3 regions of the Paracidovorax sp. MALMAid1276 genome follow, and region 2 is predicted to be linked to each of the others. Evidence: predicted binding sites of a transcription regulator. Region 2 holds the regulator's gene; each other region holds the start of a gene.

Region 1 (9,983 bases), on a different contig from region 2:
GCCGCCGGGCGGCGGCGCGCGACTGACGCAGACGCTCCACTCCTATTTTTATAGCTTTCAGCGCTTATCCAGTAAGCGCCGAGGGCCAAAAAGGCTTGAAATGTCCCTGAACCAACTCAGCCTGTCGCTGCAATTTGGCAAATTTGACGGCGTGGCCGAGCACCGCGCGGCACTGCCCCGGCACAAGGTGGCGCGCTGGATCCGCCACGCGCTCGCCACCGATGCGGAAATCACCGTGCGCATCGTGGGCGCCGACGAGGGCCGCGAGCTCAACCGCACCTACCGCCACAAGGACTACGCCACCAACGTGCTGACCTTCGACTACACGCAGGAGCCGCTCGTCACCGCCGACCTGGTGCTGTGCGCCCCCGTGGTGCAGCGCGAGGCGGCCGAGCAGAACAAGACGCTGGAAGAACACTACGCCCACATGCTGGTTCACGGCACCCTGCACGCCCAGGGCTGGGACCACGAAACCAGCGCTGCCGATGCCGACGAGATGGAGGCCTACGAAACCGACATCCTGCGGGAGCTGGGCTTCGAGGACCCCTACGCCAAGTGAGCGCACGCTCACCATCTTTTGCAGAACCACAAACAAACAAGGGGCCGAAGCCCCTTGTGATCTCTCCACAACCGCCACCCACCCCCGCAGCAGAGGGTGTGGCGTTGGAGCCTACTCCTTGCGCTCGATCACGCGGTTGACCCGCAAGGCCAGCAGCGTGCACACCGCGCCGGACAGCAGATACAGCGACACGGCCCCCAGCCCGAACCGCGCCGACAGCGCCAGCGCCACCAGCGGCGCAAAGCCCGCGCCCAGCAGCCAAGCCAGGTCGGCCGACAAGGCGGCGCCCGTGTAGCGGTATTGCGGCGAGAAATTGGCGGTGACCGTGCCGGACGCCTGCCCATACGACAGCCCCAGCAGCACAAAGCCCACCAGCAGGAACACGTTGTTGCCCACCGGGCCCGCGCCCAGCAGCCACGGCGTGATCAGGCTGAACGCCCCGATAAGCACCGCCATGGTGCCCAGCAGGTTGCGGCGGCCCATGCGGTCGGCCAGCCAACCCGACACCACGATGGCCCCGGCCGCCAGGAAAGCGCCCACGATCTGCACCGACAGCACCTCCGTGATGGACTGCTCGGAATACAGCGCGATCCACGACAGCGGGAACACCGTGGCCAGATGGAACAGCGCAAAGCTGGCCAGCGCGGCAAAGGCGCCGATCAGCACATTGCGGCCTTCGTCGCGCACCACCCGCGTCACGCTCACCGGCTGCAGTTCGCGCTGCTGCAGCAGCTCGGCATACGACTGCCCCACCACCAGGCGCAGCCGCGCAAACAGCGCCACCACATTCACGGCAAACGCCACGAAGAACGGATAACGCCAGCCCCAGTCCAGAAACTCCGCCACCGTGAGGCTGCTGTACAGATACGCAAACAGGCTGGCCGCCAGGACAAAGCCCACGGGCGCACCCAGCTGGCCGACCATCGCGAACCAGCCGCGGCGGTCCTTGGGCGCGCTCATGGCCAGCAGCGACGGCAGGCCGTCCCACGAGCCCCCCAGCGCCACGCCCTGCCCGATGCGCAAAACGATCAGCGCCACGATGGCCGTCGCACCCACCGACGCGTAGCTGGGCAAAAACGCCATGCCCACCGTGCAGGCGCCCAGCAGAAACAGGGCCAAGGTCAGCTTGGTGCCCCGTCCCCAGCGACGCTGCACGGCCATGGACAGCGCGGTGCCCACCGGACGGGCCACAAAAGCCAGCGAAAAGATGGCAAAAGACGCCAACGTGCCGTCAAGCCGTGACAGGAACGGAAACAACAGCGACGGAAACACCAGCACGCTGGCAATGCCGAACACAAAGAAGTCGAAGTATTCAGAGGAGCGGCCAATGATCACGCCGACCGCAATCTCGCTGGGAGTGACGTCCTCATCCGTGTGGGCCCGTGCAAGCGAACCCTCTCCTTCAAAACCTGGTGCAGCCAATGCTGCGGACCCGTGGCCAACCATAGTGACATTCCTCTCGGCGAAAACAAACAAACAGGCAGACTGACCCCTCCGTTCTACCCGCTCCCAGGGGGCGCCACAAGTGCGCGGCCGCTGTTGGACCTGTAGGAAAACCCTGATTGCCCCCCATCACGGTCATTCCATGCCGCCATTCCGTGCGGCCATCCCGCGCGGTCATCCGCGCGGTCATTCCTTGGGATGCCCGGCACAACCCTCGCCACCTTGATCTTGGACAAAATGTCCAATCGACAAATTCGCTAGCGCTACTACAGTGCGGGGGTCAAGTCATTCGCGTTTACACCTAAGCGCATGTTTTCTGCGCTCCCCAGCATGCTCAACACCCAGCACCCCCAAAGACTCGCCGGGCTGGCCATGGCAGTCGCGTCTGCCGGCCTGCTCGCCGGCTGCAGCAAGGCCGTCGTGCTCAACCCGGCCGGCGACATCGCCGCCCAGCAGGGCCAGCTCGTCATCACCGCCACGCTGCTAATGCTGGTGATCATCGTCCCGGTGATCGCCCTCACGCTGTGGTTTGCCTGGAAATACCGCCAGAACAACGCCGCCAACACCGAGGCGGACTACGACCCTGAATGGCACCACTCCACCACGCTGGAGCTGGTGATCTGGACGGTGCCGCTGCTCATCATCATCGCCCTGGGCGCCATCACCTGGATTGGCACCCACAAGCTCGACCCCTACCGCCCGCTGGACCGCATCGACGCGCAGCGCCCGCTGGACCCCCACGTCAAGCCCCTGGAGGTGCAGGTGGTGGCCATGGACTGGAAATGGCTGTTCTTCTACCCCGAACAGGGCATTGCCACCGTGAATGAGGTGGCCGCGCCGGTGGACCGCCCCATTCTGTTCAAGCTCACCGCCACGTCCACCATGAACGCGTTCTACGTGCCCGACCTGGCCGGCATGATCTACGCCATGCCCGGCATGCAGACCGAGCTGAACGCCGTCATCAACAAGCCCGGCGTGTACAAGGGCATGTCCTCGCACTACAGCGGCGCGGGCTTCTCGGGCATGACCTTCAAGTTCCACGGCCTGAGCGATGCCGACTTTGACCAGTGGGTGCAAAAGGCCAAGGCCGACGGCAAACCCCTGGACAAGGGCACCTACCTGAACCTCGCCAAGCCCAGCGAGCGCGACCCGGTGCAGCTTTTTGCCTCCGTGGAAGAAGGCCTGTACGACAAGGTGCTCAACCGCTGTGTCGAGGACGGGAAGATGTGCATGCACCACATGATGGCCATCGACGCCAGCGGCGGCGATGCCTATGTGCGCGCCGTGGGCCTGAACCTGCCACAGGACTGGTGCACACCACAGAACGCCGCCCAGGTGGTGGCCGAACTGAATACCCGCAACGCCGACCGCGCCGCCATCCGCCAATGAGCTCCCCCATGTCTTCCGAAACCGTCACTCCCGCCCACTGGGCGCTGGGCCGCCTGAGCTGGGACGCCGTTCCCATGACCCACGAGCCCATCCTGCTGTGGACCTTCATCGCCGTCGTGCTGGGCGGCATCGCCGTGCTCGCGGGCATCACCAAATACCGCCTGTGGGGCCCGCTGTGGCGCGACTGGATCTGCAGCATCGACCACAAGAAGATCGGGATCATGTACATGATCCTCGGCATCGTGATGCTGCTGCGCGGCTTTGCCGACGCCGCGATGATGCGCCTGCAGCAGGCCATGGCCTTTGGCGACAACCTGGGCTACCTGCCGCCGCACCACTACGACCAGATCTTCACCGCCCACGGCGTGATCATGATCTTCTTCGTGGCCATGCCGCTGGTCACGGGCCTCATGAACTACCTCGTGCCGCTGCAGATCGGTGCGCGCGACGTGTCGTTCCCGTTCCTGAACAACTTCAGCTTCTGGATGACCACGGCCGGCGCCGTGCTGGTCATGGTGTCGCTGTTCCTGGGCGAGTTCTCCACCTCGGGCTGGCTGGCGCTGTCGAACCTGGGGGCGCAGAGCCCGAGCACGGGGCTTGATTACTACATCTGGGCACTGCAGATCGCGGGGGTGGGCACCACGCTCTCGGGCATCAACCTGATCGTGACCATCATCAAGATGCGCGCGCCCGGCATGAACCTGATGAAGATGCCCGTCTTCACCTGGACGGCCCTGTGCACCAATGCGCTGATCGTTGCGTCGTTCCCGGTGCTCACGGCCGCGCTGGTGCTGATGTCGCTCGACCGCTATGCGGGCACCAACTTCTTCACCAACGAGCTGGGCGGCAACCCCATGCTCTACGTGAACCTGATCTGGATCTGGGGCCACCCCGAGGTCTACATCCTGATCCTGCCCTGCTTCGGCATCTTCTCCGAAGTGGTGGCCACGTTCAGCAAGAAGCGCCTGTTCGGCTACACCTCCATGGTCTACGCCACCGTGGTGATCACCATCCTGTCGTACCTGGTGTGGCTGCACCACTTCTTCACCATGGGCTCGGGCGCCAGCGTGAACACCTTCTTCGGCATCACGACGATGATCATCTCGATTCCCACGGGCGCGAAGATCTTCAACTGGCTGTTCACCATGTACAAGGGCCGCATCCGCTTCGAGCTGCCCATGATGTGGACCGTGGCCTTCATGATCACGTTCGCCATCGGCGGCATGACGGGCGTGCTGCTGGCCGTGCCCCCGGCCGACTTCGTGCTGCACAACAGCCTGTTCCTGATCGCCCACTTCCATAACGTGATCATCGGCGGCGTGCTGTTCGGCCTGTTTGCGGGCATCAACTACTGGTATCCCAAGGCCTTCGGCTACAAGCTCGACCGCACCTGGGGCCTGTGGTCCTTCTGGCTGTGGGTGGTGGGCTTCTGGGTGGCGTTCATGCCGCTGTACATCCTGGGCCTGATGGGCGTCACGCGCCGCGTGAGCCACTTTGAAGACCCGTCGCTGCAGATCTGGTTCGTCATCGCCGCGTGCGGCGCCGCCATGATTGCGGCCGGCATCGCCTGCTTCCTGATCCAGATCGTGGTGAGCTACCTCAAGCGCGAGCAGTTGCGCGACTGGACCGGCGACCCCTGGGACGCCCGCACGCTGGAGTGGGCCACCTCCTCGCCCCCGCCCAACTACAACTTCGCCTTCACGCCCGTGGTGCATGAAATCGACGCCTGGTGGGACATGAAGAAGCACGGCTACCAGCGCCCGCTGACCGGCTTCGCGCCCATCCACATGCCGGCCAACACGGGCGCTGGCGCGGTGATCTCGGCCCTGTCGCTGGTGTTCGGCTTTGCGCTGATCTGGCATATGTGGCTGCTGGCGGGTGTGTCGTTTGCCGCGCTGCTGCTGGCTTCGATCATCCACACCTTCAACTACAAGCGCGACTTCTACATCCCGGCCTCGGAAGTGATCTCCACCGAAGAAGCCCGCACCCTGCAACTGGCCCGCCATGTCTGACATCCGCATCCAAGCAGGCGCCGCCGGCGCCCTGGCCCCGCGCGAGTACCACCTCGCACACGAGCCCCATCCCGAAAACGGCACGGCCCTGGGCTTCTGGCTGTACCTGATGAGCGACTGCCTCATCTTCGCCGCCCTGTTTGCCACCTACGGTGTGCTGGGCCGCAGCTATGCGGCCGGCCCCACGGGCGCGCAGCTGTTCGACCTGACGCTGGTGGCCATCAACACGGCCTTCCTGCTGCTGTCGTCCATCACCTTCGGCTTTGCCATGCTGCGCAAGCAGAAGAACGATGTGAACGGCACCCTGCTGTGGCTGGCCGTGACGGGCTTCTTCGGCCTGTGCTTCCTGGGCCTCGAACTCTATGAATTCGCCCACCTGATCCACCAGGGCGCCACGCCGCAGCGCAGCGCCTTCCTGTCGGCGTTCTTCACGCTGGTGGGCACCCACGGCCTGCACGTCACCTTTGGCCTGATCTGGCTGGTGGTGCTGATGCTGCAGATCAAGCAGCACGGCCTGATCCCCGAGAACAACCGCCGCCTGATGTGCCTGTCGATGTTCTGGCACTTTCTGGACGTGGTCTGGATCGGCGTCTTTACCTTTGTGTACCTGATGGGGGTGCTGTAAATGAGCGCGCAACACACAACACACGCACAACACCATGCACCGGGCCACCACGGCGGCCACGGGCATGAAAGCGACAGCCACCACCACGATGCCAACGAGCCGCACAGCACGTTCTCGGGCTACATGACAGGCTTCGTGCTGTCCATCATCCTCACCGCCATCCCCTTCTGGCTGGTCATGGCCAAGGTGATTGCCGACCGCAACACCGCCGTGCTGGTGCTGGGCGGCTTTGCCGTCATCCAGATCCTGGTGCACATGGTGTACTTCCTGCACATGAACGGCAAGATCGAGGGCGGCTGGACGCTGCTGGCCACCATCTTCACCGTGGTGTTCGTGGCCATCACCATCGCGGGCACGCTGTGGGTGATGTTCCACATGAACACCAACATGATGCCCGAGCACCCGCCCATGCCCGGCATGCCGCCCGCAGCGGCCGACGTGCGCCCCACGCCGTAGCCACCATGGCCGTGGACGCCACCGCCCACCGGGGCCGCAGCCGCCCCCACTCTGGCTGGACGCTGGCCGTGGTGGCGCTGGTGGGGGTGGCCCTGTTTGCGGCCTTCACCGCACTCGGGCTGTGGCAGGTGCAGCGGCGCGCCTGGAAGCTGGACCTCATCGAGCGGACCACGCAGCGCATCCACGCACCGCCCGCGGCGGCGCCGCCCGAGGCCCAATGGGCCGCCGTCCGTGCGGCATCCCACGAATACCAGGCCGTGCAGCTGCGCGGCGAGTGGCTGGCCCGCCAGACGCTGCTGTCGCAGGCCACCACGGCCCTGGGCGCGGGTTATTGGGTGATGACGCCGCTGCAGCAGCACGACGGCACGCAGGTCCTCGTCAACCGGGGTTTCGTGCCTGCCGACCAGCGCCTGCAGTGGGCTGAGCGGCCCGCAGAGCACACACCCGGCGGCGCCGTGACGGTGCAGGGCCTGCTGCGCATCTCCGAGCCCGGCGGCGGCTTTCTGCGCCGCAACGACCCCGCGCAGAACCGCTGGCATTCGCGCGATGTCGAGGCGATGGCTCAGGCGCTGTCCCTGTCGCGGGCGGCCCCCTACTTTGTGGACGCGGGCCTGCCGCAGGCGCAGGCCCCCACGGTCACGGCGAACACCGAGCAGCGCCCCGCGTCCGAAGGCCCCTGGCCGCGCGAGGGCCTGACCGTGGTGCGCTTCACCAACACCCACCTTTCCTACGCACTGACCTGGTTCGCCATGGCACTGATGGTGGCAGGGGCCGGCGGGCTTGTGGCACGCTACGAGCTTCGGCTGCGTGCCTCAAGCCGCGCCGCCCCACCCCCATGACCAGCAGCCGCCACGCCTCCCGCACCCTGCACCCGCTGAGCAAGGCCCGCTCCGCCAACGCGGCGGCGGGCCTCAAGAACCTGCACCAGCTCATCCAGCTGCGCTGGATGGCCGTGGTGGGACAGTTGCTCACCATCGAGGTCACGCACTACGGCCTGGGCATGCCGCTGCCGATGCGCGAGATGCTGGCCATCGTGGCGTGCATGGCCGTGTTCAACCTGGTCAGCATGGTGCGCTGGCGCACGCGCCGCCACGTGCACGATGTCGAGCTGTTCATCGCCCTGCTGATCGACGTGGGCGCCCTCACCGCGCAGCTGTACCTGAGCGGGGGCATCAGCAACCCCTTCGTATTCCTGTACGTGCTGCAGATCGCCGTGGGCGCCATGCTGCTGCGTGGCGCCTATATCTGGTTCATCGTGGGGCTGACTTCGGCCTGCGTGGTGCTGCTGGCCCAGCACAGCCAGCCCCTGCCCATGGCGCCCGACCTGCACCAGGGCTGGGCCAGCCCCTATGTGCTGGGGCTGCTGGTGTGTTTTGCGCTCAACGCCATCCTGGTGGTGGTGTTCATCACCCGCATCAGCCACAACCTGCGCCAGCGCGACGCGCGGCTGGCCGCCGTGCGCCAGCGCGCGGCCGAGGAGGAGCACATCGTGCGCATGGGCCTGCTGGCCTCGGGCGCGGCGCACGAGCTGGGCACGCCGCTGGCCACCCTGGCCGTGATCCTGGGGGACTGGCGGCGCATACCCGCCCTCATGCAGGACCCGGTGCTGCAGGAGGAAATCACCGAAATGCAGACGCAGGTGCAGCGCTGCAAGACCATCGTGAGCGGCATCCTGATGTCGGCCGGCGAAACGCGGGGCGAAGATTCCACCCAGACCACGGTGTGCCAGTTTCTGGAAACCCTGGTGCGCGACTGGCGCGCCACGCGCTCGGTGGACAGCTTCGTGTTCGACAACGGCGTGGCCGACGACCCCCCGATGGTGGCCGATGCCACGCTGGAGCAGATGGTTTTCAATGTGCTGGACAATGCCCGTGAGGCTTCGCCGCACTGGGTGGGCCTGCGTGCCAGCAGCGATGCCGAGGCGCTGTACATCGTGGTCAGCGACCGCGGCCCCGGTTTTTCACCGGCGGTGCTCAGCCACATCGGCACGCCCTACCAGTCCACCAAGGGGCGGCCGGGCGGCGGCTTGGGCCTGTTCCTGTCGATGAATGTGGCGCGCACGCTGGGCGGCACGGTGGCGGCGCGCAATCTGCCGGGCGGTGGGGCCGAGGTCACCATCACCCTGCCGTTGGCAGCCATCGGGCTGCCCGCCTGACGCGAGTGAGTGAGTGAGCAAGCGAGCGAGCAAGACACACCATGGACACCGACGCCCCTGAACGCCTGCTGATGATCGTGGAGGACGACGAGGCCTTTGCACGCACGCTGGCGCGCTCGTTCGAGCGGCGCGGCTACCAAGTGCTGCACGCAGAGGGCATGGTGCAGATGAGCGAGCTGCTGAAAGAGCACACGCCCGACTACGCGGTAGTGGACCTCAAGCTCAAGGGCGAGGCGTCGGGCCTGGCCTGCGTGCGCCACCTGCACGCGCACAGCAGCGACACGCGCATCGTCGTGCTGACCGGCTTTGCCAGCATTGCCACGGCGGTGGAGGCCGTGAAGCTGGGCGCCGTGCACTACCTGGCCAAGCCTTCCAACACCGACGACATCGAAGCCGCCTTCGGCCTCATGGAAGGCAATGCCGATGTGGAGCTGACCAACCGCTCAAGCTCCATCAAGACGCTGGAATGGGAGCGCATCCACGAGGTGCTGGCCGAGACCGGCTTTAACATCTCCGAAGCGGCGCGCCGCCTGGGCATGCACCGCCGCACCCTGAGCCGCAAGCTGGACAAGCGGCGCGTGTAGACCCCGCCCACTGCACGCCGCCGCCCTTGGCCGGCATTGCGCACCTTTTGCGCACAGCACCTTCGCCCTGCGGCGCTGCTTTTGTGCCCGTGCCGGCCGCCCTGGCCGCCTAACATCGACGCGGCCCCCTTCCGAGCAAAACGCGAAGCGAAAGCCCAAGCAAAACCCCTGCGAGAGCCTGTCATGGCCCGCGAGGGAAAACCACCCCCAACGAGATACCCGGAGACCCATGTTCGAGACCGCCTTGCTGCTCACCGCCGCCTTCGTGGCGGGCGCCCTGAATGCCGTGGCGGGCGGCGGCAGCTTTCTGACGCTGCCGGCGCTGGTGTTCACCGGCGTGCCCCCGGTGGTGGCCAACGCCACCGGCACGGTGGCCCTGCTGCCCGGCTACATGGCCGGTGCCTGGGGGTTTCGGGAAGACATGCAGCCCCCGCCCGGCCTGTCCTTGCGCGCCGTGGTGTTGCTGGCGCTCATCGGCGGCTCGGCGGGCGCGGCCTTGCTGCTGGTCACGCCCGACGCGACCTTCCGCCAGGTCGTGCCCTGGCTGCTGCTGGCGGCCACCGCCCTGTTCGCCAGTGGCCCCGCGCTGCGCCAGTGGGCGGGCGCATCGGCCCATGGCCCTGCCAGGCCCTGGAAGGCCGCGCTGGGCATGCTGACCGTGGCGGGCTATGGCGGCTACTTCAATGGCGGCCTGGGCATTTTGCTGCTGGCGCTGTTCGGCCTCCTGGGGCAAACGCAGCTCAACGCATCGAACGGCATG
Region 2 (9,983 bases):
ACCTCACGGACGACATCTGGCTGCACGGCTGGGGGGAGGCCGCGATCACCGCCATCATCAATAACGGCAAGGTCAATGAAATGCCGGCGCAGGCCGACAAGCTGACCGAGGCGCAGATCGGCGTCCTGGCCGCCTATGTGTGGGGCTTGTCGAACGGCAAGCAGGCCAGCGCGGCGCGCTGACCCCCAGCCTCGGGCGGCGCGCCGTCGCTGCCCCGGGTTGGCTCACAGATGCTCCAGGCAGTGCAGAGAAGCGACAACACCATGAAGCCCTCCAGCGAGTCCGCTCGCAAAGTCATTCCCATTGCGCCGGTCGCGGCCGAGGCTTCCGCCGCGGTCGAGATCGTCTCGTTGTACGAGGCGCAAAAAAAGATCTATCCGCGCTCCATCAGCGGGTTGTTCGCGCGCTGGCGCTGGGGCATGGTGGTGCTGACGCAGCTGGTGTTCTACGGGCTGCCGTGGCTGGAGTGGGGGCAGCGCCAGATGGTGCTGTTCGACCTCGGAGCGCGGCGGTTTTACCTGTTCGGCCTGGTCCTCTACCCGCAGGACTTCATCTACCTCACGGGCCTGCTCGTCATCTCTGCGCTGTCGCTTTTTCTGTTCACCGCAGTGGCGGGGCGGCTGTGGTGCGGCTTTACCTGCCCGCAGACGGTGTATACCGAAATCTTCATGTGGATAGAGCACCACGCCGAAGGCGACCGAAGTGCGCGCCTGCGGCTGGACAAGGGCCCATGGACCTTCGAAAAGATCCGCAAGAAGTTCGTCAAGCAGGCGCTGTGGCTGGCGGTGGCGGGCTGGACGGGTTTCACCTTCGTCGGCTACTTCGTGCCCATCCGCGAGCTGGGTGGGGAGTTGCTGGCGCTGCAGGGCAGCTGGCAGATTTTCTGGGTGCTGTTCTACGGCTTGGCCACCTATGGCAACGCGGGCTACATGCGCGAGCAGGTGTGCAAGTACATGTGCCCTTACGCCCGCTTTCAGAGCGCCATGTTCGACAAGGACACGCTCATCGTCAGCTATGACCGCGAGCGGGGTGAAATGCGCGGGCCGCGCAAGAAAGGCGTGGACAGCAAGGCCCAGGGGCTGGGTGACTGCATTGACTGCTCCTTGTGCGTGCAGGTCTGCCCTGTGGGCATCGACATCCGCAACGGCCTGCAGTACGAATGCATCGGCTGCGGCCTGTGTGTGGATGCCTGCGATACCGTGATGGACAAGGTCCAGTACCCCAGGGGGCTGATCCGCTTTTCCACCCAGAACGGTCTGGCCCACCGCTGGGGCCGACCCCAAATGCTGCAGCGTGTTTTGCGCCCGCGTGTGCTGGTCTACACCGCCGTACTGGCGGCATTGTGCGTGGCGATGCTGGCCAGCCTGGTCACGCGCATGCCGCTGAAAGTGGATGTGGTGCGAGACCGCGCCGCGCTGTCCCGCATTGTTGCGGGCGGCAAGCTGGAGAACGTCTACCGCCTGCAGGTCATGAACGCCACCGAGCAGCTGCAGCGCTACCGCATCACGGCCCAGGGGCTGGCGGGGCTGGAGGTGGCTTCGGACGCCGAGGTGGAGGTCGGGCCCGCCGAGTCGCGCTGGGTGCCCGTGCGGCTGCAGATTCCCTACGGCTCGGCGGCCCCGGGGTCGCACCCGGTGCAGTTCGACGTGCAGGCGCTGGGAGCCGCCGCGCATGTGCGTGAGAAGTCCGTGTTCCTGGTGCCGCGTTGACGCGGTATGCGCTGCCTGAGCAGCCTTGCGCTGCGGCCTGGTTGACATCGCCATGGATTGGCTGGATCGAATATTTAGGAGTTGCTTTCATGCCTATAACCCGCACCCCAACCCTTGAGACCCCGCCGCTTGCGTCGGGCCCGGTTGTCCCGTCCGCCCCGTGGTGGAAGTTTGGCCACGTGTGGCTGGTCATTGCCGGCCCGGCCATCGTCATCGTGGCCGGGTTCGTCACGCTGTGGCTTGCGCTGTCGCGGCCCGACCCGGTGGTGGCGGAGGACTATTACCGCAAGGGGATAGAGATCAACCAGACGCTGGAATCCCCCGAGAAGGCCCTGGCCCCCGCCATCAAGGGACGCAACCATGCCGCCACCCCGGCGCGGGATCAGCCGCGCTGAGCACGTGCGGCCAGTTCGAGCCGCGGGGCCCTCATCGGATGCCGGCAGGGTGCTGGCGTCCGCCAACGGAGACTACAACGATGTGGACACAACGCCTGATGTGGATTGCATGGCCCGCCTTCCTGATGGCGGGCGTGCTGGAAATGCTGGTCTTTGCCCTGGTCGATCCGCACGACCTGCACTGGTTCGGGCAGCCGCTGGCGCTGTCGCGCCAGGGCGTCTATACGCTGGCGTTCTTTGTCTTCTGGTGCGTGACAGCGGCCGCGGGTGCGTTGACCACGCTGTTGTCCCTGTCGCCGTTCGAGGTCAACCGCTGCCCCGTACCCCACGACGAGCGTCCCCAGGACTGCCGCAAGAACGGCGACGCCTGTCGGTGATGTGCCGGAGAAATGCGGCAGGAGCGGGGAAGAAACGGGGCAGGGACGGGACCGCAGGAATGGGACCGCAGGAATGGGGCGTGATGCGCGGCGGGCCGGGCGCCTCAATGGCAGGCTTGCTGGCTGTTGACGATGCGCTTGAGCGCGTCGGTGTCCAGGATGCGCACGTGGCGCTGCTTCACCTCGACGATGCCTTCTTCCGCAAACTTCGAGAACGTGCGGCTCACGGTTTCCAGCTTGAGGCCCAGGTAGCTGCCGATTTCTTCGCGCGTCATGCGCAGCACCAGTTCGGACTGCGAGAAGCCCCGCGCGTGCAGGCGCTGCACCAGGTTCAGCAGGAAGGCTGCCAGCCGCTCTTCGGCGCGCATGCTGCCCAGCAGCAGCATCACGCCGTGCTCGCGCACGATCTCGCGGCTCATGATCTTGTGCACATGGTGCTGCAGGGCCGTCACTTCGCGCGACAGCTCTTCGATCCGGTCGAAGGGCATCACGCACACTTCGGCGTCTTCCAGCGCGACGGCATCGCAGGTGTGGTGGTCGTTCACGATGCCGTCGAGCCCGATGATCTCGCCCGCCATCTGAAAGCCCGTGACCTGGTCGCGCCCGTCTTCGGTGGCCACGCAGGTCTTGAAGAAACCGGTGCGGATGGCATACAGCGACGTGAAGGTCTCGCCGTTGTGAAACAGCGTGCCGCCCCTTGGCACCTTGCGGCGAACGGCCACCACCTCGTCGATGCGCTGCAACTGCTCCTCGTTCAGCCCCACGGGCATGCACAGCTCGCGCAGGTTGCAATTGGAGCAGGCGACTTTGATGGTGAGCGGATTCATAGGTGCGTGAAAGGTGGTGTTTCAAGCATATCGCCGTCTGCGCGCGATGCAAGAAAATTGCGCCGCACCGGTTCGCGAATGACATGCATCAAATTGTCCCTGCAAGAGCGTGGGCATCACTTGATGTGGGTCAAGGACGCCGGAGATCGTCCAGGGCACAGTGGGGCGTACGCAAGGATTTTCCACCCATGACCGCTGTTTCGCCCGATCTTCTGCGCCGCTTCGACGTGCCTGGGCCCCGTTATACGTCCTACCCTACGGCCGACCGGTTTGTGGAGGCCTTTGGCGAGGACGACTACGTGCTTGCGCTGCAGCAGCGCCGCCTGGGCGCCGCAGCCAAGGCCTTGCCGCTGTCGGTGTATGTGCACATCCCGTTCTGCGAGTCGCTGTGCTACTACTGCGCCTGCAACAAGATCATCACCAAGCACCATGACCGCGCCGATGGATACCTGCGCTACCTGAGCCGCGAAATCGGCCTGCACACCGCGCACTGCGGCACGGGCCAGGTGGTGAGCCAGCTGCACCTGGGCGGCGGCACGCCCACGTTCCTGTCAGACGCGGGGCTGGGCGAACTCATGGCCATGCTGCAGCGCAGCTTTACGCTGGCACCGGGCGGCGAATACTCCATCGAGGTGGACCCCCGCACCGTGACGCCCGAGCGGCTCGCGGCGCTGGCCGATCTGGGCTTCAACCGCCTGAGCTTCGGCGTGCAGGACTTCGACGCGGAAGTGCAGAAGGCCGTGCACCGCATCCAGCCCGCCGAACAGGTGTTTGCGCTGGTCGACGCCGCGCGCGGGCTGGGGTTCGAGTCCATCAACGTGGACCTGATCTACGGCCTGCCACGCCAGACCCCCGAGTCATTCGACCGCACGCTGGCGCAGGTGGCCCGGCTGCGTCCCGACCGCATCGCGCTGTATGCCTACGCGCATCTGCCCGAGCGCTTCAAGCCGCAGCGGCGCATCGTGCCGGCCGAGCTGCCGGCGGCGTCTGCAAAGGTGTCGATGCTGTCGCGCTCGCTGGACGCCTTCCTGGACGCCGGATATGTCTACGTGGGCATGGACCACTTTGCCCTGCCCACCGATGCGCTGGCCGTGGCCAAGCGCCAGGGGCGCCTGCACCGCAACTTCCAGGGGTACAGCACGCAGCCCGACTGTGACCTGATTGGCCTGGGCGTCTCGGCCATTGGGCGCGTGGGCGCCACCTACAGCCAGAACGCCAAGACCCTGGACGAGTACTGCGACTTTCTGGACCAGGGCCGTCTGCCGGTGGTGCGCGGCCTGGCCCTCACGCGTGACGACCTGGTGCGGCGCTCCGCCATCATGGCGCTGATGTGCCAGGGCGAGTTGCTGTTCGAGCCCATGGAGCAGGCCTGGCTGATCGACTTTCGCCACTACTTCGCGGCCGAGCTGGTGCAGCTGGAGGCGATGGCGGAGCAGGGGCTGGTGACGATGGGGGCCGAGGGCATCGAGGTGACGGCCATGGGCTGGTTCTTCGTGCGCGGCATCGCCATGGTGTTTGACCGCTACCTGCAGGCCGACCGCAACCGTGCGCGCTTCTCGCGCATCATCTGAAGTGATAGGCACATTTGCTAGCGAACTTGTAGCTGTGAGCGCTTTCTGCATAAGGGTTTCAGCAGATTTTCGTCTCAATCTCAATGGTGGCAAGCGCTGACCGCTATCAAATTCGAAGCAAACCCTGTTTTTCACCTCCGTTCGCCCATGCTTGCCGCCCTTGCTTCCACCGCCTTGCTCATGGGGCTGGTCGGCGGGTCCCATTGCCTGGCCATGTGTGCGGCGCCTTGCAGTGTGCTGACGGGGCAGGGCGGGGCACGGCCGCCGCATGCGTCGCAGGCTGCGCAGGCAACGGGTGAGGCCGAGGCCGGGCAGCCCGTCCAATGGATGCCCCGGGGTGGCGTAGCGCGCCGGGCAATGGCGTTTCATGCCGGGCGGCTGGCCGGGTATGCGGCCGCAGGGGCGCTGGCCGCGTTGGCGATGGACAGCCTGGCCTGGCTCACGCAGCAAACCAGTGCGCTGCGCCCCGTGTGGACGCTGATGCACGTCGCGGTGATGGCCTGGGGGCTGATGATGATGGTGCAGTCGCGCCAGCCCTTGTGGGTAGAGCAGGCCGGGCGGGCGGTGTGGGCGCGCGTGCGGCCCTGGGTGGGCGCACCTGGGGGCGTGCTGGTGGCGGGCGTGCTCTGGGCATGGATGCCCTGTGGGCTGCTCTACTCCGCCCTTTTGGTGGCCGCGCTCAGCGGCGGCCCGGTGCAGGGCGCGCTGACCATGGCGTTCTTTGCGGCGGGCAGTGGCCTGTGGCTGGCGGGCGGGCCGTGGGTGTGGAGCCGGGTGCGTGGTCGCCTGAACGCCGCCCGCGCCGAATGGGGCACCCGCCTGGCAGGGGGCATGCTCTGTGCGGTGGCCTCCTGGGCGCTGTGGATGGACTGGATCTACAAGCCCTCACTCTGGTGCAGGTAGTCGCACCTTGCGTCCCGCTGTTGCAGCCGTGCGACGCTGTAAGGGCTTGCACTGACCGCGCGCGCAAGGTCGCTGCGCACAATGTCACGTAACTGTTGCCGTGCCGCAGCGGCGCCACGGCTGGTTCCCTCGGGCTGACTTAGGATGCAGGGATAATCTGTGTAACCATTGGTGGCATGGATATCCCCCTGTTACGCAAACCTTGAAGTGAACTCATCCATCCTCATCGACATCAGCCAGCTGCGTGTCGGCATGTACATCCAGCTGGATGTAGGCTGGCTGCACCACCCGTTTCCGGTGAGCAGTTTCAGGGTGGCCTCGGCAGAACAGATTGCCACGCTGCGCGAGTTGGGCCTGACCGAGGTGCGTTACGTTCCCAAGAAGAGCGACCCTGAATTGAAGGAGTTGGTGCCCGCCGCCTGGAGCGTGCCCGAAATGGCAGCGCCAGCGCCCGCCAATGCGCTGGACGGGGCCTCCGGCACGGTGGCGCCTGCGGTGGACCAGGAAGCCCTGCGGCGCCGTGCATTGCTGGATGCGCAGAACCGCGCCCTGGCCGCATGCAACCAGCGGTTCACCGAGGCGACGCGCCAGTACCAGGCGCTTGAGCGGTCGGTGTCCGAGCGTCCCGACGAAGCGCGCGCCAAGGGCGAGGCCCTGGTCTCCGGCTGTGTGGCCGACCTGCTGGAAAACGGCGATTCCGTCATCCGCCTGCTGTCCGAAGGGGTGGGCGAGCGCAACGGACTGCATCCCATCAACGTGATGGTGATCGCGCTGCTGCTGGGCCGCTCGCTGGGCATGCAGGGCGATGAATTGCAGACCCTGGGCGTGGCCGCACTCGTGCACGACCTGGGCAAGCTCAAGCTGCCGCCCAATCTGCGGCAGGCCACACCCTCCATGATCCCCATGGAGCGCACCCGCTACGAGACCCATGTGGGCGAATCCGTGGCCTTTGCGATGCGCATGGGCCTGGCGGACCCGATCGTGAAGGCAATTGCCCAGCACCATGAAATGGCGGACGGTAGCGGGTTTCCCCTGCGGCTGACCGGCCCGGCGCTGGGCCGCAACAGCCAGGTCCTCGCCCTGGTGAACCGCTACGACCGCATGTGCAACCCTGCCATGGGGGTCGATGCGCTCACGCCGCATGAGGCGCTGTCGGTCATCTTTGCGCAGCTCAAACCCAAGTTCGATTCGGTGGTGCTGGGGGCCTTCATCCGCATGATGGGCGTTTACCCGCCGGGCTCGATCGTGCAGCTGGTCAACGACCGCTACGCCATCGTGGCCTCGGTCAATTCGTCGCGGCCCCTCAGGCCCAAGGTGATCGTGCACGACTCGCGCGTGCCCAAGGACGAAGCCACCATTCTTGATCTGGAGACTGTGCCCGAGCTGGGCATTCGCCGCAGTCTCAAGCCCGTGCAGCTGCCGCGCGACGCGCTCGAATACCTCTCGCCCCGGCAGCGGATCTGCTACTTTTTTGAGCGCGCCGTCATGCCCGAACCGGACGAGGCCACTGCGTGAGCCGCGCGCAAGCTCCTGCATGGCTGGACAGCCTGCTTGAGGCCGTCTGGCTGGTGGACGAGAAAAGCCTGCTGATCCTGCATGCCAACGAACCGGCGCAACGCCTGGCCGCGCAGCCGCTGGCCGACATGGTGGGGCAGTCGGTGCTGCAGCTTGCAGCCACCCCCCAAGACCAGGCTTTCTGGGCCGAGCCGGCCGACGTGGTCGCCAACGGCATTCATTCGCATACCAGCCTGCTGCGCGCCGATGGCTCGCTGATACCGGTGGAGCGGCGCGTGACGCGCGTGCCGCGGGACGCCGATGCGGGCGGCGGAACGCAGTTCATGGTGACCATGCTCGACCGAAGCGTGCAGGACGCCACCGAGCGCGAGCTGGAGACCCTGCTGTCCGAGCTGCGCGCCACGCTCGATTCGGCGGCCGACGGCATGCTGGTGTGTGGCCTGGACGGACAGGTGCGGGCCTTCAACCAGCGCCTGGCGCAGCTGTGGAGCATTCCCCGCGAGCGCCTGGTGCAGCGCGACGATGCGGCCGTCTATTCGCACATGTCCAGCCAGGTGGTGGACGCGCGCCTGTATGCCGACCGGCTGGCAGCGATTGCCCGCGAACCCATGCAGGAGAGCACGGACATCCTGGAGCTGCGCGGGGGCACGGTGCTGGAGATGCGCACGGTGCCGCAGTTCAGCCAGGGGCGGCCCGTGGGGCGCGTGTATTCCTACCGCGACATCACGCGACAGACCGAGATCCAGGCCAGCCTGCGCCTGGCGGCGCGAGTGTTCGAGTCCAGCCTGGACGCCATCTTCATCGCCGACAGCCAGCACCGCATCCTGCGCATGAACCCCGGCTGCGAGCGCCTCGTGGGCCCCTCGGCCGCCGCATTCGAGGGCAGCACGGCGGCATCGCTGTTTGGCGGCGGCTCGGATGCCAGCTTCATGGAGCAGGTGTTCCAGGGCTGGGCCACCGACGGATTCTGGGAGGGCGAGCTTTGGCTGCCGCGCGACAACGGGGCGTATTGCGCCGTGCAGCTGTCGTGGGTGGCCCTGCGCGACGACGAGGGCCGCCTGGTGCAGAGCATCGGCTTCATGCGCGACCTCACCCTGCAGCATGCCGCGCAAAAGCGCATCGAAGAGCTGGCCTACAGCGACGTGCTCACCGGCCTGCCCAATCGCCTGCTGCTGTCACAGCGCGTGGACACGGCGATCCAGGGAGCGCGCCAGTCGGACACGGGCTTTGCCATTCTGTTCCTGGACCTTGACCGTTTCAAGATCATCAACGACTCGCTGGGCCACCCGTTTGGCGATCGCGTACTGCAACTGGTGGCCGAGCGCCTGCAGACCTGCCTGCGCCAGACCGACATGCTGTGCCGCCTGGGCGGCGACGAGTTCGTGATCTATCTGCACGGTGGTGATGCCGCCGTGGCCGAGAGCGTGGCGCGCCGCATTCTGGACGACATGCTCAAGCCTTTCACGCTCGACAGCATGGGGTTCTCCATCCAGTGCAGCATCGGCATGGCGCTGTACCCGCAGGACGGCGCAACGCTGGACGACCTGATCAAGCAGGCCGACACCGCGATGTACCGCGTGAAGGACCGGGGGCGCGGCAGCTACGGCTTCTACCAGCCGCAGATGAATGCCAACTTGCTTTCGCGCATGCAGATGGAGCACGCCATGCGCCAGGCACTGGGCCTGCAGCGCATGGCAGTGCACTACCAGCCGCAGGTCAATCTGGTGACGGGCCGCATCACGGGCGCCGAAGCGCTCATCCGCTGGACCGACCCGGAGTTTGGCGCCGTGTCGCCGGCGCAGTTCATTCCCCTGGCCGAGGAATCCGGCTACATCGTCACCCTGGGCGCCTGGGTGATGGAACAAGCAGTGCGCGAGGCTGCCGTGTGGATGCACAGCGGCACGCCCATCATGGTGTCGGTCAACGTGTCGGCGCTGGAGTTTCGCCAGCCCGATTTTGTCGAGCGCATCACCCGCCTGCTGGCTGTGCACCAGCTGCCGCCCACCCTGCTGGAGCTGGAACTTACGGAAACCATCCTGCTGCAGGACGCGCAGGAGATGGAGCAGCGCGTGCGTGTGCTGGCCGACCTGGGCATTGGCCTGGCCATCGACGACTTCGGCACGGGCTACTCCAGTCTGGCCTATCTCAAGAAGCTGCCCATCCACAAGCTCAAGATCGACCAGTCGTTCGTGCGCGGCCTGCCCGATGACGATGGCGACCGGGCGATCGTCAGCGCCATCATCAGCATCGGGCGCGCCATGCACATCGAGGTGGTGGCCGAAGGCGTCGAGACCGCCACCCAGCAGGCCGTGCTGCAAGCCATGGACTGCGACCACTACCAGGGCTATCTGTGCGCGCCCGGCCTGCCGGCCGAGGCGTTCCGTGCCATGCTGGCCAAGCCACCACTGCAGCCCAGGGCCACTGCCGGCAACAAGCGCGGCACCGCCAAGAGCCGGGTTGACAAGCACTGAGGGCGGCTGCGGCCCAGGGTCGCCGCGCCGGCAGCCGGGGCTTACGCCGCCGTGATGCCCTTCCAGAACATGTAGGCCGCCAGGCCGAACAGCAGCGACGCGAACACCCGCTTGAGCTGCTTGACCGGCAGGCTGTGCGCCGCCTTCGCGCCCAGCGGGGCCGTGAGCACGCTGCAGGTGGCGATCACGGCCAGCGCGGGCAGCCACACATAGCC
Region 3 (9,983 bases), on a different contig from region 2:
AAACCTCGCGCCCGCCCACGGCACCATGGAGCGCTACCGCCTGCAGGAGTGGCTCACCTTCATCGGCACCGAAGTGCACAAGGGCTTCAGCCCCCTGTTCAACCCCGCCACGCCCGACGAGTACAAAACCATGGCGCGCGAAAAGCTGCTGCAGCGCCTTCAGTGGGTGGACAGCCAGCTCGAAGGCAAGCAGTACCTCATGGGTGACACCTTCACCGTGGCCGACGGCTACCTGTTCACCGTGACCAACTGGGCCAAACCCACCAACCTCGACCTCTCGGGCCTGGCGAACCTGGCGGCGTACCGCGAGCGCGTGGGTGCCCGCCCGGCCGTGCAGGCGGCGATGAAGGCCGAGGGCCTGCTGAAGTAGGGACACCCCCCTGAGGCGCTGCGCGCCTTCCCCCCGCTCTCGCTACGCTGCGCTGCGCGGGCAGGGGGACAACGCCCTCGCTGCGGGGCGGCCCTTGCTCGGCGTTTCTGGCCTGGGCCGCGCCAGGATCAATGGGGCGCGCACAGCTCAACGCACGACCAAAACTCAAGATACGCTACAGCGGCTTCTGCCGCCACGCCACCACCGCACCCACCCACAGCGCACAGGCCGAAAACACCAGCCCGCGCGCCAGGCCGCCCGGGCCGTCGGCGATCCAGCCCACGACGGTGGGGCCCACGATCTGCCCGGCGGCAAACACGATGGTGAACGCGCTGATGCCGCTGGCCCACAGCGCCTGCGGAAGGTTGTGCCGCACCAGGGCCGTGGTGGACGCCACCACCGACAAGAACACCCCGCCAAACAGCAGGCCCGACGCCAGCACCACGGGCCAGGCCGACGTGAGCGCGGGCAGCACGGTGGCCACGCCCAGCAGCGCGTTCAGCCGCGCCAGCGCCTCGCCGCCCCGGCTGCGGTCCAGCAGGCCCGCCCAGATGCGCGACGACACCACCACCGCCAGGCCCAGCAGCGCATAGAACGCGGTGACGGCGCCGCCGCTCGCGCCCTGCTCGCGCAGCAGCGCCACCACAAAGGTCATGTAGCCGATATAGCCCACGCCGAACAGCGTGTACCCCAGCAGCGCAGGCGCCAGGGCGCGCCAGCGCACGCGGGCCGGCGGGGGCGTGAGGTTGAACGCCGTAGGGCTGGTGGGCGGGGGCGCCAGCGCCTGCAGCGCCCGGGCCGGCCAGCACAGCAGCGCCGTGGCCGCCACGCAGGCCACGGCCAGCGCCCACCACGCCCAGGCCCAAGGGTGCGGCGCAGCAGATGCGGCACCCAGCACTGCGGGCACCAGCAGCGCCGACAGGCTGATGCCCCAGCCCGTGCCGCCGTAGTACAGCCCCAGCAGCAGCCCGCTGCGTGCCGGATCGTGCGCGCCCAGCCGCGCGGCCAGCAGCCCTCCGGCAATGAACACCAGCGCGCTCGCCACCCCGGCCAGCAGCCGCTGCACCAGCAGCAGCGACGCATCGGTGAAAAAGCCGCTGAGCGCCATGAACACCGAGGCCAGCACCGCGCCCGCCACCAGCACCCGGCCCGGCGGGGCGCGGCGCAGCAGCAGCGGCGTGGCCAGCGCGCCCAGCAGGTAGCCCAGCGCGTTGGCGGTGTTCATGCCCCCGGCCAGCGTGTACGACCAGCCCAGGTCGTCCCGCATGGGCGGCAGCAGCAACGCATAGGAAAACCGCGTGATGCCCAGCGAGATCGCCGCCCCCATCGACAGCGCCACGGCGAGCCACAGGGCAGGAATGGGCGCCGGGGCGGCGGCAGAAACATCAACCGGGGTGGGGCGTGTGGACATGGCTTTTTGATTCTGCCGCACACCGGCGGATCGCGCCCGGCCCCAGGCGTCCCCCGCACAGCCCCGCGCGGTTATCACAAAAGCAGAAGCCTTGTTGACGCATCTGTGCTGCAGGTTTTGCGCTGCAGCATTACGCTTGCGCCCGTTCCATCATTGGTTTGCACCCCATTTTTTCTCTCTCAGAAAGCCCCGACCCATGCCTTTCCTGTCCGATCCCGTGAAAGCCGGTGACCTGCAACTGGCCAACCGCATCGCCATGGCGCCGCTCACGCGCAACCGCTCTCCCAACGCCATTCCCACCGATCTGGTGGCCACCTACTACACCCAGCGCGCCAGTGCCGGCCTGATCATTTCGGAGGCCACCGCCATCAGCCAGCAGGGCCAGGGCTATGCCGACGTGCCGGGTCTGTATGCCCCCGAGCAGATCGCGGGCTGGAAGAAGGTGACGTCGTCCGTGCACGCGGCGGGCGGCAAGATCGTGGTGCAGCTGTGGCACGTGGGCCGTGTCTCGCACACCGACCTGCAGCCCGGCAACGCCGCACCCGTGGCGCCCTCGGCCGTGCAGGCCAATACCAAGACCGTGCTCATCAAGGATGGCGTGCCCACGTTCACACCCACCTCCATGCCCCGCGCGCTGGAGCTGGCCGAAATTCCCGGCATCGTGGCCGACTACCGCCGCGCCGCGCGTGCCGCCATCGATGCGGGCTTTGACGGGGTGGAGATCCACGCCGCCAACGGCTACCTCATCGACCAGTTTCTCAAGACCGGCGCCAACCAGCGCACCGACGCCTACGGCGGCAGCATCGACAACCGCGCGCGCCTGCTGCTGGAAGTGACGAAGGCCGTCACCGAAGAAATCGGCGGCGGCCGCACCGGCATCCGCCTGTCGCCCGTCACGCCTGCCAACGACATCGTCGATGCCGACCCGCAACCGCTGTTCGACTACGTGGTGCGCCAACTGGGCCCGCTGGGCCTGGCCTACCTCCACCTCATCGAAGGCGCCACCGGCGGCCCGCGCGAGGTGGAAGGCCGCCCGTTCGACTACGCCGCCCTCAAGGCCGCCTACCGCGCTGCTGGCGGCCAGGGCGCCTGGATGGTGAACAACGCCTACGACAAGACCCTGGCGGAAACCGCGCTGGCCCATGGTGCCGACATCGTGGCCTTCGGCCGGCCCTTCATCGCCAACCCCGACCTGGTGCAACGCCTGAAGACCAACGCCCCGCTCAACGAGGTGAACCGTGCCACGCTGTACGGTGGCGGCGCCGAGGGCTACACCGACTATCCGGCGCTGAGCGCCTGACGACGCGGGGCGCAGCGGTGTGCCATCGCGCTCCGCCCTTGTCTACCGTTCGGGCTGAGCCCGTCGAAGCCTTGCACAGCGCTTCAACCCGCTCAGCGTGAACGGTTTTGGTTTTGTAGTGGCAGTGGCGTGCGCAGACGACTCACCCCAGCCCTATCGGACTGGGAGCCCGCATCATGATGCGGGTGAACAGCCGGTCATAGGCCGCATCGCGCGGCTTGCCCGGGGCCAGCGGGTTGGTGTTGCTGGCAAAGGCCGCGTCGATGGCCACCCAGTCGCCCGGCTGCAGGCTTTCCTGCGCCGCCGGCAGCACCACGGTTTCTTCCAGCCGCATGTGGTCCAGGTAGAAGCGGATGTACTTCTGCAGCGCCTGGGCAAATACCTCACGCCGCGCATCGCCCATCAGCTCCCAGCCCAGCAGCAGGTGCTGCAGTTCACGCACCGCTGCTTCACCGCCAGCATGCTCACGCTCCAGTTGCGCAATGGTCTCTGCGGCCTGGGGAGAGCGCTCGGCCACCCGGGGGAACAGCCACTGCGATTCCTTGGGGTGGTGCTGCCGTTCGGGAAACTCGTCGATATAGAACAGCATCGCCCGCATCACATCAAAAAACGCAGCCGGCTCGTCGCCCGGGCCCTGGTCCAGCATCAGGCGCAGGGAGTGGAGCACGGCCGACAGCGACGCATGCTCTTCGCGAATGGTTCGCAGGCTGATCGATGGCATGGCGCACGCTCCCGCAGAGTGAACAACAGGGCCAAGGGTGCCACGGCAGCGCGCTGCCGCCCATGATGCAAGTCAACAAACCGGGTGCAAGAGCGCGGCAATGCACGGTTGCGCAGCAGCAGCACCCGCCAAAAAAACAAAGGCCCTGCAAGCCAGGCCTGCAGGGCCTTGTGCACGGTGCACGCGCAGTGCACCGGGGGTATAGAAGAACTCAGCGCGTCAGTCGGGCCGGGGTGGGGCCTGCGGCCAGCGCCTGGGATTCCGATGGGTACGGCGCGGCCACGGCGCGGGGGGTGTGGTGTTGGCCATGTCCCATGGCCTCTGCCAGGCGGAACTGCTGCACCACCTGCGACAGGCGGGCGGCCTGCTCGCGCAGCGACTCGGCGGCGGCGGCCGACTCTTCCACCAGCGCAGCGTTCTGCTGCGTCATGCGGTCGATCTCGCCCACCGAGCTGTTCACCTGGCCAATGCCGGCCGACTGCTCGGACGCTGCGGCCGTGATCTCGCCAATGATGTCGCCCACGCGCTGCACGCTGCTCATGATGTCCTTCATGGCCGTGCCGGCTTCTTCCACATGGCGCACACCGCCGTCCACCGCCGTCACGCTGCTCTGGATCAGGCCCTTGATGTCGCTGGCCGCCGCCGCGCTGCGCTGCGCCAGGCTGCGCACTTCGCTGGCCACCACGGCAAATCCCCGGCCCTGCTCGCCAGCGCGCGCGGCCTCCACCGCCGCGTTCAGCGCCAGGATGTTGGTCTGGAACGCGATGCCTTCGATGACCTGGATGATGTCCACGATCTTGCGCGAGCTGCCGCTGATGGCTTGCATGGTCTGCACCACCTCGCCCACGGCCGCGCCGCCGTGTTGCGCGATCTGCGAGGCCTTGACGGCGAGCTGGCTGGCGGACCCGGCGCGCTCGGCGTTCTGGCGCACGGTGGCGGTGAGCTGCTCCATGCTGGCGGCGGTCTGGGTGAGCGAGGAGACCTGGTCTTCGGCATGGCGCGACAGGTCGGTGTTGCCATGGCCGATGTCCGCTGCAGACGTGCTGATGGCATCGGCGTCCTGCTTGATGCGCGCCACCAGGTCGGTCAGCGTGTCTTCCATGGTGCCCAGCGCCTCCAGCAGCCGGCCGAAGTCCCCTTTCAGCTCGGAGCTGAATTCCTGGCTCAGGTCGCCCGATGCCACAGTCTCCGCAATCAGGATGGCCTGGTTCAGCGGCGCCACGATGCCCGCGCGCAGGCTGACCACGGCCACCAGCGCCAGCACAAAGGCGGCCAGGCTGCAGCCGATGACCCAGGCGCGGGCGCTTTGCAGGTGCGCCAGCGCCGCCGAGCCGCCGGGCAGCGCCTGCTGCGCGGCACCGATCTGAGACAGCGCCGTGGCCATCAACAGCAATACCAGCAGCGCCAGGCTGCCAAACGCCAGGGCCAGGCGCGTTCCGATCTTGAGGTTGCTCAGCATGTCTCGGGGGGCGTTTCAACGCCTGCAGGGATGTTTTTGGGGAGGAAGACGGGCGGATGAGAGGCGCGCGATGCACCAGCGCAAGATGCTAGCAACGAAACGCTTTGGTGGGGGCGCGCCCGCGTACGTACATCCCACAATCGCCAGGCCTCAGCCGGAATGCCCCGCGCCCCGCGCCCAGCCGGGCGGCAAGCGGCCGGGCGGTCTGAGACAATCCCCGGGTGGACATCTCCAATCTCATCCAAACCGTTCTGATCTACGCCCTGCCGGTGCTGTTTGCCATCACCGTGCACGAGGCGGCCCATGGCTATGCCGCGCGCCACTTTGGCGACAACACGGCCTACATGATGGGGCGCATCACGCTCAACCCGCTCAAGCACATCGACCCGGTGGGCACCATCCTGATGCCGGTGATGCTGTATTTCGCGACCTCCGGCGCTTTCCTGTTCGGCTATGCCAAGCCGGTGCCGGTCAACTTCGGCAACCTGCGCAACCCCAAGCAGCACATGATCTGGGTGGCGCTGGCGGGGCCCGCGTCCAACTTCTTCCAGGCGATTGCCTGGGCCGTGCTGCTGGTGGTGCTGGTCGGCACGGGGGTGGACGAGCGCTTCTTCGTGGAGATGGCCCGCGCCGGCGTGCTGGTCAACCTGGTGATGTGGGCGTTCAACCTGTTTCCGCTGCCGCCGCTCGATGGCGGGCGCATTCTGGTGGGCCTGCTGCCCTGGCGCCAGGCGCACTGGGTGTCGCGCATCGAGCCCTACGGCTTCTTCATCGTGCTGGCGCTGGTGGTGGCCGGTGTGGTGGGCACGCTGTGGCTGCGCCCGCTGATGTCGCTGGGCTACAGCGCCATCAACCTGCTGATCACGCCGTTGACCGCACTGATCCGCTGAGCGGGCGGCGGCCGCTTTTCTTCCCTCTTTTTTCCTACGCAGATTTCGTTCCCATGAGCATCACGCGCTACCTCACCGGCATCACCACCACGGGCACGCCCCACCTGGGCAACTATGTGGGCTCCATCCGCCCCTCGGTGGCGGCCAGCCTCTCGCCGGGTGTGCAGAGCTTTTACTTTCTGGCCGACTACCACGCGCTCATCAAGTGCGAGGACCCGGTGCGCATCCAGCGCTCCACGCTCGAAATCGCGGCGAGCTGGCTGGCGGCGGGGCTGAACCCCGAGCACGTCACCTTCTACCGCCAGTCCGACATCCCCGAGATTCCAGAGCTGACCTGGCTGCTGACCTGCGTGACCGGCAAGGGCGTGCTGAACCGCGCCCACGCCTACAAGGCCAGCGTGGACAAGAACACGGCGGCCGGCCGCGAGCAGGACGATGGCGTGACGGCGGGCCTGTTCATGTACCCGGTGCTGATGGGCGCAGACATCTTGATGTTCAAGGCGCACAAGGTGCCCGTGGGGCGCGACCAGGTGCAGCACATCGAGATGGCGCGCGACATGGCGGCCAGCTTCAACCACCTGTATGGCGAGCACTTCGTGCTGCCCGAAGCGGCCATCGACGAGCATGTGGCCACCCTGCCCGGCCTGGACGGCCGCAAGATGAGCAAGAGCTACGACAACACGATTCCGCTGTTCTCCAGCCGCGATCAGCTCAAGAAGCTCATCGGCGGCATCCTGACCGACTCGCGTGCGCCCGGCGAGCCCAAGGACACCGAAGGCTCGGCCCTGTTCCAGATCTACCAGGCGTTTGCCACGGCCGACGAGACCGATGCCCTGCGCCGGGCGTATGCCGATGGCATTGCCTGGGGCGACGCCAAGCAGGTGCTGTTCGAGCGCGTGGACCAGGTGATTGCCCCCATGCGCGCGCAGTACGACGAACTCATCCACAACCCGGCGCGCATCGAGCAGACCCTGCTGGCCGGTGCCGAGCGCGCCCGCACGCTGGCCACGCCCTTCATCCGCGAGCTGCGCACGGCCGTGGGCCTGCGCAGCCTGGTGCAGGGTGCCACCGCTGCCAAGCCTGCCAAGGCAGCAAAGGCCGCCCTGCCCGCGTTCAAGCAATACCGCGAGGCGGACGGCCAGTTCTACTTCAAGCTGGTGGATGCCGATGGCCGCCTGCTGCTGCAGAGCACCGGCTTTGCCGCACCCAAGGACGCCGGCCAGGCCATCGCCCGGCTGCAGCGCGAGGGCGCGGGCGCACTGGCCGGGCAACTGGCCGCTGTGGAGGGAGTGAGCGATGCAGATGTGGGCGCCGCGCTGGCAGCGTTGGCGCAGGCGGCGGCGGCTGCCTGAGCATTTGCTCATATTTTTATAGCTCCTAGCGCTTACTGGATAAGCGCTAGAGGCCAAAAACATGCAGACTTTTCAGTCCATGCTGTAGCGCACGCTGGTCCACAACGTGGGGCGTGACGTGCCATGCAGGGGCGCCTGCAGGGTTCCGGCCCAGGCCCAGCGGCGGTCGGACGATTCGCGGAACAGCACCAGGTTGAGGCTCCAGCCCGCGCCCAGCTGCGCGGTGTTGGCCTCGTCGGCAAAGCGGGTGCCCCGGTAGACCAGGGTGAGCAGGGTCATGTCGCGCGCGCCGTGCCGCAGCACGTTGCCCACCACCGCCGTGTGGCGCGGCACGCCGGGCAGCAGGTTGCCCGCGTGCTGCATGCCGGTGTTGCGCGATTGCGCCCAGGTGTAGCTGCCCAGGATGCTCCAGCGCGGGCTCAGCACCCGGTTCACCGCCCCGCCCACTTGGCGCAGGCTGCCTTGGCTGAAGCGCGGGTTGCCGTTGTAGGCGTCGATGGCGACCTGGCCCGAAGCGCTGACGGGCGCGAGTACGCCCGCCCGGTCCGACACCGAAATGCCCAGGTCCGGCACGGCCAGGCGGCCATCGGCCAGCGTGGGGTTGACGATGTGCTGGCTGCTGGCCACGCCCCAGGCAAAGGTGCGCGCGTCGAGCTCCCAGTCCAGCTGCACCGCGCGCTTGCGCGCCAGGCTGCCCAGCCGCTGGTACTGGTGGTCGATGGGGATGGCCCCCACCGCCACGGGCGCCAGCGTGTGGGTGGCGGGCGCGTGCATGCTCTCCACATAGGCCGCGTGCAGCGCCCGGCCCGGGCCGATACGGTACGACAAGCCCAGCCGTGGGCGCGCGCGGCGGGAGTGGCCGCTCTCTGCAATGTTCGGCGGAAAGAAGTCTTCGCCCGAAATGAGGCTGTAGTAGCGGCTCACGGAGCGCGTGTGCAGGCGCGGCCACGCCAGGCCCGCCTCCCAGGCCCAGGGGCCGCGCTGCCACTCGCCCGCCACCCAGGGCATGTCGAAGCGGGCCGTGGTGGCGCCGTCCGAGCCCTCCCAGGGCGCAGCCGTGTCATACAGGCCCGAGAGCCCCTGCGCACGCACATGCTCCCACCCCGCGCTGATGCGCTGGCCGGGCGACTGCACCACATGCCGCAGCATCACGCCGTCCATGGCGTCGCGCACGCGCGAGTCCTGCAGGCCCCAGCCCAGGCTTTCAAAATCCAGCACCCGCCGGTTGGTGTTGCGCGCGTGGTGAAACTTGAGCCAGGTCTGCGCGTCGGCCGACCAGCGCCACGAGCCCCCCGCGTCGGTGCGTGTGCCCTGCGTGCGCGCCACCCCGTCGAAGCGGGCACTGCCGATGTCGATGCCGCCGGGGTAGCCCACGCGGTCCGAATCCCGGTCGTGCACCACAAACAGCCCCAGCGCATCCACGGGCCGCGCCCCCCAGGCCAAGGTCAGGGCGGGCGATGTCAGCCAGTACGAGCCGGTGTCGCGCGGCCACAGGCGCAGCCCGTTGGCCCGCACCAGCCAGGCCATGGGCAGGGTCGAGGCCTCCACGCCCCGCGCGGTCACCGCCCCCGCCAGCGACGAATGCACCGGGTTGCGCTCTGCCGCTGCCACCCATGCGGTTTCACGCCCCGCCGTGCGCAGCACCGGCAGATGCCGCTCACCCACGCCCAGCGCCAGCGGGTCGGCCAGGTAGCCCTGGTACAGCTCGGAGTTGCGGCTGAAGTCGCTCTCGTACCGGTTGGCCATGAAGAAGTGGCTGCCCGCCCAAAGCGGGTAGTACGACTGCTGCGCATAGGCCCGTGCCCAGTGCTCCATGCCGAAGTCGCCCAGGGCCTTGCCGAGGTTGGCCGAGCCCTGGCTGTCGCTGGCCAGCGGGTTCAGCGACTTCAGGTACGGCAGCCGCACCACCGCCTCGCGGGCCGCGCGGATGGCGGCCTCGGCGTCACCACTGTCGTTGCGCATCATCGACTCCACCTGCCAGGGCAGCGGGTCCTTGGGGTCGGCCAACCGGGCGCGCTCCAGTGAATCGAACGCGGCGGCCAGCCCGCCCAACCGGTACTCGGCCACGGCCAGCCACACGTGGGCCTGGGCATAACGCGGCTCGATCACCAGCGCCTTGAGCAACTGCGTGCGCGCCAGCTCCGGGTTGCCCTGCTGCAGCGCCAGAAGGCCTGCACCGGCCAGGCTCACATAGTCGTCACCGGCCAGCGCCAGGGCCGCATCGAAGCCCGCCCGGGCCTCGGCCAGGCGCAGGGCCTCGGTGGCGGCGGTGGCCTGCTCGCCCCGGTAGGCGGGGTGGTCCGGCGCCAGCGCCACCGCGCGCGCCAGGGCCGTGCGCGCGGCAGCCAGGTCGCCGCGCTGCTGCAAAGCACGGCCCAGGCCCCACAGGGCGGCGGCCAGGGGGGCGGCATCCGGCCCGGCCGTGGCGCCTGCCGCCTGGGCCTCGGCGCGGGCCACGGCCTCGCGGTACAGCGCCAGTG

What was found. The regulator FNR, encoded in region 2, switches genes on or off when oxygen is low (the NO sensors DNR and NnrR bind a similar motif). The targets are predictions, from matches to a motif close to TTGATNNNNATCAA.
Region 1: a site for FNR is predicted at 2,225-2,238, ahead of cyoA (ubiquinol oxidase subunit II). Genes of this name have one in related genera too.
Region 3: a site for FNR is predicted at 3,865-3,878, ahead of ACOQFS_RS18985 (hemerythrin domain-containing protein). Genes of this name have one in related genera too.

What each region holds. Positions count from the first base shown of each region.
Region 1 covers NZ_JBMIRS010000094.1:117,663-127,645, forward strand. Annotated here, with positions in the region: gene ACOQFS_RS06530 (PhoH family protein) at 1-26, shown strand, start outside; gene ybeY (rRNA maturation RNase YbeY) at 101-559, shown strand; gene ACOQFS_RS06540 (MFS transporter) at 671-2,005, opposite strand; gene cyoA (ubiquinol oxidase subunit II) at 2,375-3,391, shown strand; gene cyoB (cytochrome o ubiquinol oxidase subunit I) at 3,400-5,403, shown strand; gene cyoC (cytochrome o ubiquinol oxidase subunit III) at 5,396-6,028, shown strand; gene cyoD (cytochrome o ubiquinol oxidase subunit IV) at 6,029-6,484, shown strand; gene ACOQFS_RS06565 (SURF1 family protein) at 6,490-7,323, shown strand; gene ACOQFS_RS06570 (ATP-binding protein) at 7,320-8,639, shown strand; gene ACOQFS_RS06575 (response regulator transcription factor) at 8,681-9,223, shown strand; gene ACOQFS_RS06580 (sulfite exporter TauE/SafE family protein) at 9,453-9,983, shown strand, end outside.
Region 2 covers NZ_JBMIRS010000199.1:5,921-15,903, forward strand. Annotated here, with positions in the region: gene ccoP (cytochrome-c oxidase, cbb3-type subunit III) at 1-182, shown strand, start outside; gene ccoG (cytochrome c oxidase accessory protein CcoG) at 264-1,709, shown strand; gene ACOQFS_RS15570 (FixH family protein) at 1,799-2,104, shown strand; gene ACOQFS_RS15575 (hypothetical protein) at 2,185-2,481, shown strand; gene fnr (fumarate/nitrate reduction transcriptional regulator Fnr) at 2,586-3,308, opposite strand; gene hemN (oxygen-independent coproporphyrinogen III oxidase) at 3,497-4,879, shown strand; gene ACOQFS_RS15590 (sulfite exporter TauE/SafE family protein) at 5,027-5,782, shown strand; gene ACOQFS_RS15595 (HD-GYP domain-containing protein) at 5,990-7,297, shown strand; gene ACOQFS_RS15600 (sensor domain-containing protein) at 7,294-9,768, shown strand; gene ACOQFS_RS15605 (sulfite exporter TauE/SafE family protein) at 9,810-9,983, opposite strand, start outside.
Region 3 covers NZ_JBMIRS010000232.1:23,989-33,971, forward strand. Annotated here, with positions in the region: gene gstA (glutathione transferase GstA) at 1-370, shown strand, start outside; gene ACOQFS_RS18975 (YbfB/YjiJ family MFS transporter) at 546-1,781, opposite strand; gene ACOQFS_RS18980 (alkene reductase) at 1,978-3,081, shown strand; gene ACOQFS_RS18985 (hemerythrin domain-containing protein) at 3,224-3,802, opposite strand; gene ACOQFS_RS18990 (methyl-accepting chemotaxis protein) at 4,014-5,261, opposite strand; gene ACOQFS_RS18995 (site-2 protease family protein) at 5,483-6,151, shown strand; gene ACOQFS_RS19000 (tryptophan--tRNA ligase) at 6,205-7,503, shown strand; partial or broken gene ACOQFS_RS19005 (FecR domain-containing protein) at 7,576-9,983, opposite strand, start outside.